3 regions of the Nonomuraea sp. NPDC049758 genome follow, and region 3 is predicted to be linked to each of the others. Evidence: riboswitches for the same ligand, from Rfam matches in the RefSeq annotation. Region 3 holds a riboswitch; each other region holds the start of a gene.
The links. Region 3 has a riboswitch for thiamine pyrophosphate ahead of AB0J46_RS07955 (cytosine permease). Riboswitches for the same ligand answer to the same signal wherever they lie in the genome.
Positions count from the first base shown of each region.

Region 1: it holds a riboswitch for thiamine pyrophosphate, as region 3 does, so the genes downstream of both, thiC (phosphomethylpyrimidine synthase ThiC) here and AB0J46_RS07955 (cytosine permease) in region 3, are expected to answer to the same signal.
Region 2: it holds a riboswitch for thiamine pyrophosphate, as region 3 does, so the genes downstream of both, AB0J46_RS15655 (FAD-dependent oxidoreductase) here and AB0J46_RS07955 (cytosine permease) in region 3, are expected to answer to the same signal.

Region 1 is NZ_JBFAMZ010000001.1:455,834-460,446, reverse strand. Features, by position in the region: gene AB0J46_RS02170 (glycoside hydrolase family 95-like protein) at 11-565, shown strand; gene AB0J46_RS02165 (class I SAM-dependent methyltransferase) at 525-1,145, opposite strand; TPP riboswitch at 1,181-1,293, shown strand; gene thiC (phosphomethylpyrimidine synthase ThiC) at 1,286-2,764, shown strand; gene AB0J46_RS02155 (SDR family oxidoreductase) at 2,774-3,625, opposite strand; gene AB0J46_RS02150 (hypothetical protein) at 3,744-4,577, opposite strand.
Region 2 is NZ_JBFAMZ010000005.1:291,771-296,383, forward strand. Features, by position in the region: gene AB0J46_RS15635 (polyprenyl synthetase family protein) at 1-460, shown strand, start outside; gene thiE (thiamine phosphate synthase) at 577-1,230, opposite strand; gene AB0J46_RS15645 (Rv2175c family DNA-binding protein) at 1,208-1,582, opposite strand; gene AB0J46_RS15650 (FAD-dependent oxidoreductase) at 1,613-2,782, opposite strand; TPP riboswitch at 2,835-2,951, shown strand; gene AB0J46_RS15655 (FAD-dependent oxidoreductase) at 2,941-4,497, shown strand; gene thiS (sulfur carrier protein ThiS) at 4,494-4,613, shown strand, end outside.
Region 3 is NZ_JBFAMZ010000002.1:708,822-713,434, forward strand. Features, by position in the region: gene AB0J46_RS07950 (methylated-DNA--[protein]-cysteine S-methyltransferase) at 1-357, shown strand, start outside; gene AB0J46_RS07955 (cytosine permease) at 343-1,680, opposite strand; TPP riboswitch at 1,671-1,784, opposite strand; gene AB0J46_RS07960 (rhodanese-like domain-containing protein) at 1,836-2,159, opposite strand; gene AB0J46_RS07965 (DNA-formamidopyrimidine glycosylase family protein) at 2,186-3,064, opposite strand; gene AB0J46_RS07970 (TenA family protein) at 3,102-3,707, opposite strand; gene AB0J46_RS07975 (GPP34 family phosphoprotein) at 3,731-4,381, shown strand; gene AB0J46_RS07980 (LCP family protein) at 4,421-4,613, opposite strand, start outside.

The DNA of each region.
Region 1 (4,613 bases), on a different contig from region 3:
CACGCTCGGCGTGGACGTCGAGTTCGCCGGACGGCTGCGCGCGGCGGCCGACCGGCTCGATCCGGGGCTGCGGGTCGGCTCCTGGGGGCAGCTCCAGGAGTGGAAGGCCGGCCTCGACGACCCGTCCGACCGGCACCGGCACGTCTCCCAGCTCTACGCCCTGCACCCCGGGACGCAGCTCACCGCCCCCGAGCACCTGGCCGCGGCGCGCACCACCCTCGAAGCCCGCGGCGACGGCGGCACGGGCTGGAGCATGGCCTGGAAGGTCAACTTCTGGGCCCGGCTCAAGGACGGCGACCGTGCCCTGAGCATGCTGAGCGGGCAACTGCGCGCCAGCACGCTGCCCAACCTGTGGGACACCCATCCGCCGTTCCAGATCGACGGGAACCTCGGCGCGACCGCCGGGGTGGCCGAGATGCTGCTCCAGAGCCACGCCGGCGTCATCGAGCTGCTGCCCGCGCTGCCGGCCGCCTGGCCCGCGGGCTCGTTCGACGGGCTGCGCGCCCGCGCGCTCGACCTGGAGACTAGGGCCGGGGAGAGCTGCGCGCTGTCGCCAGCACGCTGAACCACGTGCGGTGGGTGACGTTCGTCTCGTGCCAGGCGACCGCGAACCCGGCCGCGTCCAGCACCGCGAGCAGGTCGCCCGCGTCGCGGTGGACGAACCAGCGCTCGTACTCCGTCCGGTACGGCACCGGCTCCCAGCCCTCGCTGTCGCCCAGGGCGGTGGTCAGCGCGAGCACCCCGCCGGGGCGCAGCGCCGCGTGCCAGGCGCGCAGCGTGGGCTCGGTCTGCTCGGACGGCACGTGCACGAGGGCCGCGGCCGACCAGACGCCGTCCAGGGACGCCGGCGACAACGGCGGGCGTCGCAGATCGCCCAGAACGGTGGGCACGCCGTGCCCGGCGGCGAGCCTGGCCATCTCGATCGACAGGTCCACGCCCACGGTGGTCAGGCCGCGTCCGGCGAACCAGGCCGACTCGCGCCCCGGGCCGCATCCCAGGTCGGCGACCGTGGCTCCGGCCGGCAGGGCTGCGGCGAACCGGTCGCGGAAGGCCGCGAACGAGGGCGGCGGTTCGGTGAACTGCTCGTCGAACTGGCGCGCGATGCGGTCGTAGGTGGCGGTCGTGTGCGCAATGGGATCAGACATCCCCTTGATCCTGCCACGCGCGGGGTTATGATCGCGATGACCAACGCGGGAGCCCGGTGCGGACCGGGCTGAGAGGACGGCTGTCAGCCGCCGACCGCCAGAACCTGCTCCGGATAATGCCGGCGAAGGGAGTTTGCGCGATGAGCGACGCGCGCTTTTCCAAGATCTACATCGGTGACCTTCAGGTGCCGATGCGCGAGGTCAGGCTGTCGAACGGCACGTCGGTGCGGCTCTACGACACCTCGGGGCCGTCGCGTACCGACCGCTCGGCGTGGGGGTCGCCGGTCACCCAGCTCGGCGCCGCGCGGCGCGGCGTGGTGACCAAGGAGATGGAGTTCGTGGCCGTCCGGGAGGGGATGACGCCCGAGTTCGTCCGGCAGGAGGTCGCGGCCGGGCGGGCGGTCATCCCCGCCAACGTCAACCATCCGGAGTCCGAGCCGATGGCGATCGGCCGGAACTTCCTGGTCAAGATCAACGCCAACATCGGCAACTCCGCCGTCACCTCCTCGATCGGGGAGGAGGTCGAGAAGATGACGTGGGCCACCCGGTGGGGCGCCGACACCGTCATGGACCTGTCCACCGGGCCGAACATCCACGAGACCCGCGAGCAGATCATCCGCAGCTCGCCCGTACCGGTCGGGACCGTGCCCATCTACCAGGCGCTGGAGAAGGTGGGCGGGCGGCCCGAGGCGCTGTCGTGGGAGGTCTACCGCGACACCCTGATCGAGCAGTGCGAGCAGGGTGTCGACTACGTGACGGTGCACGCGGGCGTGCGGCTGGCGCACGTCCCGCTGACCGCGCGACGCAAGACCGGGATCGTCTCGCGCGGGGGCTCGATCATGGCCGCCTGGTGCCTGGCCCACCACCGCGAGAGCTTCCTGTACGAGCACTTCGACGAGATGTGCGCCCTGCTGGCCCGCTACGACGTGACGTTCTCGCTGGGCGACGGGCTGCGCCCCGGCTCGATCGCGGACGCCAACGACGAGGCCCAGTTCGTCGAGCTGCGCACCCTGGGCGAGCTGACCAAGATCGCGCACGCGCACGACGTGCAGGTGATGATCGAGGGCCCCGGCCACGTGCCCATGCACAAGATCAAGGAGAACGTCGACCTGCAGCGCGAGCTCTGCGACGACGTGCCCTTCTACACCCTCGGCCCGCTCGTCACCGACATTGCCCCCGGCTACGACCACATCACCTCGGGCATCGGCGCCGCCATGATCGCCTGGTACGGCACCGCCATGCTCTGCTACGTGACCCCCAAGGAGCACCTCGGCCTGCCCAACCGCGACGACGTCAAGACCGGCGTGATCACGTACAAGATCGCGGCGCACGCGGCGGACCTGGCCAAGGGTCACCCGCAGGCCCAGGCGTGGGACGACGCCCTGTCGGACGCCCGGTTCGAGTTCCGCTGGGAGGACCAGTTCGACTTGTCGCTCGACCCGGACACCGCCCGCGCCTTCCACGACGAGACCCTGCCGGCCGCGCCCGCCAAGACCGCGCACTTCTGCTCGATGTGCGGCCCGAAGTTCTGCTCGATGAAGCTCAGCCACGAGGTGCGGGCGGGCATGGCCGACAAGGCGGCCGAATTCCTCGGGAAGGGCGGCTCGATCTACCTCTGACCTGCGCGGTCAGCCCGGGAGCGTCTCGCCGCCGATCGGGGCCAGCACCTCGCCCGTGTAGTACGAGGACAGCCGGTCGGCGGCGAAGAACACGTACGAAGGGGCGATCTCGTCGGGGTCGGCGGCCCGCTTCATGGGCACCTGCGCGCCGAACTTCGCCACCTTCTCCTCCGGCATCGTGGCCGGGATCAGCGGCGTCCAGACCGGGCCGGGGGCGACGGCGTTGATCCTGATGCCGCGCTCGACCAGGTTCTGGGCCATCGAGTAGGTGAAGGCGTTGATCGCGCCCTTCGTCGCGGCGTAGTCGATGAGGGTCTTGTTGCCGCGCAGGCCGTTGATCGAGGAGGTGTTCACGATCGCGCTGCCCTCCCGCAGGTGCGGCAGCGCGGCCTTGGTGACGCGGTAGTAGCTGTGGATGTTGACCGCGAACGTGTGCTCCCACTGCTCGTCCGTCAGCTCCTCCAGGGAGTCGACCGGCGCCTGGTAGGCCACGTTGTTGACCAGGACGTCCAGGCCGCCCAGCTCGGAGACCGCCTGCTCCACGACCGTCGCGCAGTGGTCGCGGTCGCCCAGGTCGCCGGGCAGCAGCACGCACCGCCGTCCCTCCTGCTCGACCAGGCCGCGGGTGTGGTTGGCGTCGTCGTGCTCGTCGAGGTAGGCGATGGCGACGTCCGCGCCCTCCTTGGCGAACGCCACCGCCACCGCCCGGCCGATGCCCGAGTCACCGCCGGTGATCAGCGCCTTCTTGCCCGCCAGCAGGTCCCTGCCTTCGTAACCGCGCATCTCGTCGCGCGGCTCGGGGGACATCTCGTCCGTACGGCCCGGGTACGGCTGGCTCTGGGGTGGTGGTGTCTCCGACATGTCCGGCGATCTTCCCCTGGCGGGGTATCGGTAACGTCATGCTTCGCCCAGATCAGCGGTTGTCTCCTCGTCCGGCCCGCAGCTGACGGCCCTCGGGAAGGAACCGGGGCGCAGGTGATCAGGTGAGCTTGAGGAGGCCGGCGTCCACCACTCGGCGGCCGAAGGGGCGGGCGAGGTCGGCGAGGCGTTCGCAGTCGGGTTCGCCCAAGGCGCCGTAGGCGGGCATGGCCAGGGTGTCGGTGCGGGTTTCGAGGTGGTGGCGCAGGGACTTGCCTTCGGGGGTCAGGTCGTTGTCGGCGGTCAGGAGGCCGCGGGTGCGGAGGGTGGTCTCGGCGTGGGCCCACTGGTCGGGGGGCCAGGCGCGGCTCATGGTGAGGAACGGCTTGGCGACCTCGCCGCTGGCCGCGTGCAGGACGAGGGCTTCGAGGCCGGTGATGCCCTCGGCCAGCAGTGTCGCCACGTGGCCGTCGCCGCGGAACTCGCGCAGGAGGGTCTGGGCGTGCCAGAGCTGGAGGAGGGGGTCGTCGGGCCAGGGGAGGGCGGCGTGGGCGGCGAACAGGGGGCGGCCCTGGGGGTGGTCGCAGGCGGCCTCGGCGGCGCGCCTGGCCAGGGCGAGTACGGGGACGAGGTCGGGCAGTTCGTGGACGGCGGCCCGGCGGAGGGCTTCGGCGGCGGCTTCGTGGCGGGCTTGCAGGACCTGGGCGGGAGTGACCTGGTCCCAGGGGAGGGAGCGGCGTACGAGGTCGGGGTTGAAGTTGTAGAACGTGGCGATGACGAGGTCGGCGGGGGCGGGGCCCAAGGGGGCGGAGCGTGAGGTGAAATATCCGGACATGCCGGTGAGGCCGAGGGCGGCGTAGCGGGTGGTGGCCTCGGGAACGAAGTAGATCATTCCGTGGACGGGTTCCAGGCGGCGCCAGGCTTGGCGGGCGGTCCGGGTGAGCTGCTGGTCCATGGTCAGGTCGGGCCTTTCGCGAACGGCGACGGCGAG
Region 2 (4,613 bases), on a different contig from region 3:
GGAGCAGCCGCTCAGGCTCGGCCTGGTGCTCGCGGCCGGCGCGCTGGAGCCGTGGATGGACGAGCTGTGCACCGGCTACGGCCGCCGCGTCGGCATCGCCTTCCAGCTCAGGGACGACATCCTCGGCGTCTTCGGCGACCCGGCCCAGACCGGCAAGCCGGCCGGCGACGACCTGCGGGAGGGCAAGCGCACGATGCTGGTGGCCCGCACCCTGGCCGGGGCGGCTCCGGAGGCGGCCGCGACGGTGCGCAGGCTGCTCGGCGACCCCGGGCTCGACGAGGTCGGGGTGAGCGTCCTGCGCGAGATCATCACGGACAGCGGCGCGCTGCGGGAGTGCGAGGACCTGATCGCCGGCTATCTCACCGACGCGCTGGCCGCGCTCGACGAGGCGCCGGTCACCGCCGGGTCGCGCACGGCGCTGACCGAGCTGGCCATCGCCGCGACGTCCCGCAGGACCTGACCCCGGGGCCCCTGGTACCGGTGGCCGGCCTGAGCGGCCCGCGTCGGCAGGCGGCCTCGCCGTGGATTGCGGGCGCCCGTCGTGGACGGGCGCCCGATCGTGTCAGGGGGTCAGTGTCAGGGGGTCAGGCGTTTGGCGAACTCGGCCGCCGCCGCTCCCGGGTCCTCCGCGTCGGTGATCGCGCGCACGACCACCACGCGGCTCACGCCGTACGACATGACCTCGTCGAGGTTGGTGAGGTCGATGCCGCCGATCCCGAACCACGGCCGCGGCGCGGCCGACCCCGGGACCGGTCCCAGTGAGGCCGCGTGCCGAAGCAGCGCCGGGCCGGGCGCGTGGCGGCCCGGCTTGGTCGGCGTGGGCCAGATCGGGCCGCAGCAGAAGTAGTCGACGCCCTCCTCCACGGCCGCGGCGGACGCCTCGGCGACGGAGTGGGTGGACCGGCCGATGACGATGTCGTCGCCGAGCATCTCTCGCGCGACCGTCACGGGAAGGTCGTCCTGCCCCAGGTGGAGCACGTCGGGCCGGGCGGCGAAGGCGATGTCCGCCCGGTCGTTGACGGCCAGCAGCTTGCCGTGCCGGTCGCAGGCGTCGCGGAAGACTTCCAGGAGCGCGAGTTCTTCGCGTGCCTCCAGGCCCTTCTCCCGCAGCTGGATGATGTCCACGCCGCCGGCCAGCACCGAGTCGAGGAACTCTGCCAGGTCGCCGCGGTCGCGGCGGCCGTCGGTGCAGAGATAGAGGCGGGCCTCAGAAAGCGAGGGCCTGGGCACGCCGCTTGACCTCCGTGTGACGGCCGGCCTTGATCGCCTCGATGGGCGACCCCGGCAGGGACTCGTCTGGGGTGAAGAGCCAGCGCAGCGACTCGATGTCGTCGTAGCCGGCGTCCTGCAACACGGTCAGTGTGCCGGGCAGGCCCTTCATCACGTCCTTCCCGTCGAGGAACACCGCGGGAACCTGTGGCCCGCCGCCGCCACGGCGCACGCCGAGCAGCTTGTGGTCCTTGAGGAGTTGCTTGGCCCGCCCGATCGAGAGGTCGAGGCGTGAGGCCACTTCGGGGAGAGTGAGCCACTCGTCGACGAGCTGGTCGGTCTCCCGGTCGATCTGTGCAACAGAAAGCGTCACGAAACCACAACTACCACATGCCGTCCTTGCTCAAACAACACAATCCCGTAGGGGGACCTCTGGATCTACCAGGCGTTCTGTGTCGAGGCGATGCCCGCCTTCGATGATCCTACGGCCCTGCACGTAGTCCCGGGGCCGGTCGACGGCGAGCACGGCGGCGAGGGTGTCGCCGGACGTCAGCCAGACGGCCGACCACTTGCCCTCGGGCTCGCCCCGGTAGAGCAGCCGGTCGCCGGAGGGGTGGTGGCCGATGTACTGGACCATGTGGCCGAACTGCTCGGACCAGAAGTAGGGGGCCGGGTCGTAGACGGCCTCCTCCCCCAGCAGGGTCGCGGCGGCGACCTCGGGCGAGCCGAGCGCGGTGTCCCAGTGCTCGACGCGCAGCCGGACGCCGTAGCGGCGCGACCACCAGGCCGCGCAGTCGCCCGCGGCGACCACGTTCGGCATGGACGTGCGCAGGTGCTCGTCGGTGACGACGCCGTTGTGCAGGTCGATGTCGGAGCCGGCCAGCCACTCGACGGCCGGGCGCACCCCGATGCCCGTGACGACCACGTGCGCCTGGACGAACTCGCCGCCCACCAGCCGCACGCCGCCCTCGTCCACCTCGTCGACCATGGTGTTCAGGCGCAGGTCGATGCCGTCGTACCAGTGTCGCGTGCGGGCGCCGATCTCCGGGCCCACGGCGTTGGCCAGTGGGGTGGGGCCGGCCTCGATCACGGTCACCGAGCAGCCGGCCTTGCGGGCGGCGGTGGCGACCTCGGCGCCGATCCAGCCGGCGCCGATGATCGCCACGTGGGCCCCGGCCACGAGCCCGGCGCGCAGCTCGTGGGCGTCGTCGAGGGTGCGCAGGACGTGCTGGTGGCCGTCGCCGGGCACGGTGATCGGCTCGGTGCCGGTGGCGATCACGAGGCCGTCGTAGCCGAGCTCGCCCTCGGTCGTCTCCACGACGCCCTCGCGCAGGGCCTTGGCCGTGACGCCGGGCCAGAAGTCGACCTCCAGCGCGTCGAGGTCGGCCTCCAGGAAGCTCGAGTCGGCCGCGCCGGACAGCACGGCCTTGGACAACGGCGGACGGTCGTAGGGCCGATGGCGCTCCTGGCCGATCAGCGTGATCCGTCCGGTGAAGCCGCGCCCGCGCAGCGCCTCCGCGCTGCGCAGCCCGGCCAGGCCCGCTCCCACCACTACGACATGGTTCACGTTCATGACCATAACGGGGGCGGTGCCGGCACGTCGCGCCGAGGCCGTAGGCTGGAGGCGCAAGACGCGCGGGAGTCCGGCCGTCACCGGGCTGAGAGGAAGGCTTGAACGGGCCTTCGACCGCAAGACACCTGATCCGGATCATGCCGGCGAAGGGAGCGCGGATGAATGTGATCGTGGGCGGCGGGGTCGTCGGGTTGTCGATCGCCTGGCGGCTGGCCCGCGAGGGGCTGCCCGTCACGGTGGTCGATCCGGCCCCGGGGCGCGGCGCGTCCTACGCGGCGGCCGGGATGCTGGCGCCCGTCAGCGAGGTCGCCTACACCGAGGAGCCGCTGCTGCGGCTGGGGGCCGCCTCGCTGAGCCGATGGCCGTCCTTCGCCGCCGAACTGGCCGCCGACGCGGGCCTCGGTGCGGGCCTCGGGCCAGGTCTCGGCGCGGGCCTGAGCGGCGGTCCCAATGGCGGTCCCGGTGGCGGTCCCGGTGGCGTGGCCGGGGCGAGGGCCGGTGAGGCGTTCGGGGGCGCGTTCGGGGTGATCGGGCCGGAGGGGGCCGCTGGTCGTGCGCTCGACCTGCGCGCCGACGGCACGCTCGACGTCGCCTTCGGGGCCGACGACCTCGCGGCGCTCGACGACCTGGCGGCGTTCATGGACAAGCTGGGGCTGCGGGTCGAGCGGCTGACCGGGCGCGAGTGCCGCCGTCTGGAGCCCATGCTGGCCCCTTCGGTGCGCGGCGGGCTGCTGGCCCCCGGTGACGCCTGGGTCGATCCGCGCCGGGTCACGGCGGCGCTGCTGGCCGCGCTCGACCGGCTGGGCGTGCCCGTGGTGCGGGCGCGGGTGACCGGCCTGCTGCGCGACGGCGCCGCCGCTCCAGGCGCCGCGACCGGTGCTGGGACCGGCTCGGGGCCCAGCGCTGGGATCGGCGCTGGGACAAGCGGTGCAGCAAGCGCTGGGACAGGCGGTGTGGCAGGACCTGTGGCGGGAGCTGCGACAGGTGCTGTGACGGGGGTGCGGCTTGAGCCCGTACCCGGTCAGCCTGAGCCGGCGGTGCGGGAGATCGCGGCCGAGCGGGTGGTGCTGGCCGCCGGGGCGTGGAGCGGGCAGCTGGCCGACGTGCCCGTCCGGCCGGTCAAGGGGCAGATCATGCGGTTGCGCTCGCCGCAGCCGCTGCTCGGCCGGTGCGTACGCGGGATGGTGCACGGCGCGCCCGTCTACCTCGTCCCCAGGGGCGACGGCGAGCTGGTGCTCGGGGCGACCCAGGAGGAGCTGGGGTTCGACACCCGGGTGACCGCGGGCGGGCTCTACGAGCTGCTGCGCGACGCCAGGGAGCTGGTGCCGGGCGTCACCGAGCTGGAGGTCGCCGACGTGGTCGCCGGGCTGCGTCCGGGCACCCCTGACAACCTGCCGATCATCGGGGCGGGCGAGGTCCCCGGGCTGGTGCTGGCGACCGGCCACCACCGGGGCGGGGTGCTGCTGGCCCCCCTGACGGCGGCCCTGGTCACGTCGGCGATGCTGGCACCGTCCGCGACGCCCTCGGCCGCGACGTCGAGGCCCGCGACGGCGGCCTCGACAACGGCCCAGACAGGCACACAGCCAGCGGTACAGACAACCACACAGCCAGCGGCTCGGGCGGTAAGGCTTTCGACGGGCGCGGGGATTCTGACGGGTGAGGAGGGCGAGCTGGCCGCGCTGTGCTCGCCCGCGAGATTTCGGGATATTTCATGATTGTGACGATCAACGGCGCCGCACACGAGGTGGCCGACGGCACCACCGTGGCCCAGGCCGTACGGACGCTGACCACCGCCACCACCGGCGTGGCCGTGGCCGTGAACGACGAGGTG
Region 3 (4,613 bases):
GCCCGCCGCCTCGACCCGGTGCGCCGGGAGCTCGACGCGTACTTCTCCGGCCGGCTGCGCACCTTCGCCACGCCGGTCGACCTCGCGCTGGCCACGCCGTTCGCCCGTACCGTGCTGCAGAAGACCATGGCGGTGCCGTACGGCACGACCACGACGTACGAGGAGATCGGCGCGAGCATCGGACGGCCGCGCGCCCTTCGCGCGGTCGGCAACGCGATCGGCGCCAACCCGGTGTGCGTGATCGTGCCCTGCCATCGGGTGGTCCGTGAGGACGGCGAGCTCGGCGACTACGCCGGAGGCGTGGCCGCCAAGCAGCACCTGCTCAACGTCGAACGCCGGGTCTCAGCGGGCCGCTGAGCGGCGCCGGCCGAGCACGCCGATGAGCAGCGTCACCAGGGCCGCGACCAGCGCGCCGCCGAGCGCGCCGTTCATCCACGGCTCCCGCGTGAAGCCGACGGCGTCGCGGGCGGACGCCCAGAAGTCGTCCCAGCCGGCGACCGTGGGCGTCGAGGTGGTGAACCAGTAGGCGGCGAAGCCCAGCGCCCACGGCAGCAGCATCAGCCAGCGCGAGGGCGCGTCCTCGGCGGTGTTCCAGCGGGCGGCGCCGCCGAGCACGAAGTAGTCGACGGCCAGCACCGCGAACATCGGCACGAACACCGCGCCGATCACCCCGAGGAACGCGCCGTAGGAGGTGACGTCCACGACCAGGGCGATCGCGGTGGTGAGCACGCCGATCGCGGTCGAGACGACCCGCCGGTCCACCTTCGGCATCAGGTTCTGCAGCGAGACGGTGGTGGAGTAGACGTTGGCGAAGGACTGGTCGGTCTCGCGCAGCACCAGGATGCCGAAGAACAGCGCGCCCAGCGGCGCCGCGACGAACGGCTGGAACACGACCATGCCGTCGGCCTGGACCGCCTGGGCGCCCGCGATGGCCACCGCGTACACGCCGAGGGCCAGGCAGGCCACCTGGGCGACGGTGTAGCCGCCGACGACGCCGGTGAAGGCGGCCCGGCTGGAACGCGAGTGCCTGGCGAAGTCGGCGGCCATCGGCACCCACGACACCGACAGGGCGATGACGTAGTCGACGGCCGGGGCGAAGGCCGTCCACGACCCGCCCGTGTACGTCGGCGCCTCGCCCAGGAACGACACGGTGAACCAGATCAGCGACACGATCACGCCGGCGGTCACGTACCGGCGCAGCAGCCTGATCGATCCGAGCGGCCAGACGGCGAGCGCGGTGGTCAGCACCCCCGCCACCACCACCCACACCTGGTACGGGACGCTCCCGAAGATCGCGTTCGCGGCCTTGGCGATCACCCAGAGCTCGAAGGCCCCCCAGCCGAGCATCTGCACGATGTTCAGCACGGACGGGACGTACGACATCTTCGCCCCGAACAGCCCGCGCAGCAGCACCATCGCCGGCCGCCCGGTCTGCGTGCCGGGGATGGCCGACAGGCCGACCATGGCCGTGCCGATGAGGCTGCCGACCACGGCGGCCGTGAGCGCGGCCACGAGGCTGAGCGGCGCGTTGGTCAGAGGATCGATCAGGACGAGCGCGCCGGAGAAGCCGAGGAGGCTGACACCGAGGTTGGCCCAGAGCGCGCCCTGGTCGAGGACGCCGAGGGTCTTGGGGGGCGCGCCGTCAAGGGTCAGCGGAACTTCGTCGACGACATGCGTCATCGCACACTCCCTACGCCGGCATTACCCGGACAGGTTCAGGCGGTCGGCAGCGGCTGTGTTGCTGCCCTCTCAGCCCGGCACCCCGAGCTCCCGCGACTATGCAGTTGGCGCCCTCATCATGCCTCAATGGCGGCGGAACCGCCACAGTGGGGCATTCAGGCCACGAAAGGATCCTGCCCGGTCTCGCTGACCATGGGACGGCGGGCGAACTCCCACGACTGCATGCCGCCGCCCACGTTGACGGCGTCGCGCCCGAGCTGGTTGAGCCACGCCGTGACCTGCATCGACCGGCCGCCGACCCGGCACACCACGTAGACGGTGCGGTCGGCGGGCACCTCCTCGACCCGGCCCTGGATCTGCGACATGGGGATGTGCACGGCCTCGGGGGCGTGGCCGGCCAGCCACTCGTCCTGCTCGCGGACGTCGAGCAGGTAGGCGTCGTCGGGAACGGCGGTCACGTCGATCTCTGGAACGGTCATGCCTCCATCATCCCGCGCCCGGGACCCTACTTGAGCAGGCGCGACATCCGCCGGTCGGCCAGCGGTTTGCCGCCCGTCTGGCAGGTCGGGCAGTACTGGAGCGCGGAGTCGGCGAAGGACACCTCGCGGATCGTGTCGCCGCACACGTCGCACGGCTGGCCGGCCCGGTTGTGCACGCGCAGCCCGGACTTCTTCTCCGCCTTGAGGTCCTTGGCGGCCAGCCCGTGCGCCCGTTCGACGGCGTCGCGCAACGTCGTCACGATGGCCTCGTGCAGGTCGGCGATCTGCGCGTCGGTCAGCGTCGCGGCGATCTTGAACGGCGACATCTTCGCCGCGTGCAGCACCTCGTCGGAGTAGGCGTTGCCGATGCCCGCGATCACCTTCTGGTCGCGCAGCAGCCCCTTGATCTGGGTGCGGTTGCCGCCCACGATGCGCTTGAGCGCCTCGACGGTGAAGGCGTCGTCGAGCGGGTCGGGGCCCAGGGCGGCGACGCCCGGCACGTCCTCCGGCTTGTCGGTGACGTAGACGGCGAGCCGTTTCTGCGTGCCGGCCTCGGTCAGCTCGAAGCCGGGGGCCAGGCCGTCGTCGTCCGGGGCCAGCCGTACGCGTACGGCCAGCGGCCCCTTGCCCGGCCGCACCGGCCGCGCGCCGGTCAGGTCGTCGCGCCAGCGCAGCCAGCCGGCGCGGGCCAGATGGATGATCAGGTGCAGGCCGTCGCAGTCGAGGTCGAGGAACTTGCCGTGCCTCGACACGTTCGTGACGGTGAGCCCGCCGAGCGCGGTGACCGGCGGGTCGAACGTCTTGAGCGCCTGGAAGCCGACGACGTCGACGCCGGCGATCGAACGGCCGACCGCCCGCTCGCGCAGGAAGTTGGTGAGCGACTCCACCTCGGGAAGTTCCGGCATGCCCCCAGGGTATGGCGCGCGCCGGGCCGGCACGCGACTACGGCACGTCCCAGAAGGCGAGCTCGTGTGCCATGCCCTCGGCGAACAGCGCCTCCGCCCGTACGGGGTCGGGGTCGGCCTCGTCGATCATCTGCCCGATCCGTACGGTCAGCGCCGCGAACGCCGGGTCGGCGTAGGTGTCCACCCAGGCCCGGTACCGCGGCTCGGCGGGCGGGTTCTCGGCAAGAATCTTCCCAAGACTCGAATATCCCCACATACACGGATAAAGCGCGGCCAACCCCTCCCCGTACGACCCCGCCGCCTCCAGCAGGAACGCCGTGTACGCCACACACGCCGGCCCCTTCACCGCATTGTCCAGATCGGCCCCGAACTCCGCCGACAACGACCGATGCAGCCGCAGTTCGTCGTGGTACGTCGCGTACGCCAGATTCACCAGGTCTCCCAGATGCCCGTCCGGCGCCTGCCAGGCCAGCCTGGAGAACACCCGCACATAGTCGAGCAGGTACAGGTAGTCCTGCTCCAGCCAGGACCGGAAGACCGGCTCCGGCAGGTCGCCGCGCCCGATGCCGGCCACCGTGGGATGGTCCAGCTGCGCCTGGAGCAAGGGCCGGCCGATCGCGTGAAGTCTTTCCGAAATGCTCATGCCTGGGAGGTTAGTGTCGGGACATGACCGTGACGATTGCCGAAGAACTCCTCCTCCTCGCCCACGACGAGGAAGCAGGCAAGCAGCTCATCGGGGGCGTCCAGCTCGACCCCGCGCTCGGCGGCGCGATCCTCGCCGAGCTGGCCGCCGCGGGCCGCGTCGAGCTGGCCGACGACAAGGTGACGGTGACGGACCCCACCCCGCTGGGCGACGCCGAGCTCGACGCCGCCCTCGCCCGCATGGCCGAGGACGGCAAGGCCAGGAAGCCCGCGTGGTGGGTGCAGCGGCTGCAGTCGGACAAGCTGCGCAGGCGCCTGCTCGCCAGGCTCGCCGAGGCGGGCGTGCTGGCCGAGGAGCGCGGCCGGGTCCTGGGCATCTTCCCGACCACGCGCTGGCCGGAGTCGGACCCCCAGGTGGAGGCCGACGTGCGCGAACGCGTCACGGCCGTCCTCGCGGGCGCCGACCCCGACGAGCGCACCGCCACGCTGATCGCGATCATGCACGCGGCGAAGCTCGACCGCAAAGCCTTCCCGGGCGCCGACCGCGAGCGCGTCAAGGAGATCGCCGAGGGCGAGTGGGCCGGCCAGGCGGTCGCCAAGACGATCACCGCCATCACCGCGGCCATCGCCGCCACCGCCTCCACCGCCGCGGTCGTCGCCGCCACCACGACCTGAGCCCGGGCCCTCCCGCGAGGCGCGCCTCGCGGGAGGGGGTCAACCGGCGTCCACGATCTCCTTCGGCACCGGCTTGTCGGCCTTCAGCGCGTCGAAGAGGGCCAGCGCCTTGAGCCGGTCCCACTTGACCGCCGCGCCGCCGCCGGCGACGATCTCGTTCCCGCCGAACGGCACCACCGTCGTGACCGGGCTGTCGCCCATCGCCAGCCCCAGCGAGAGCATGTCGAACGCG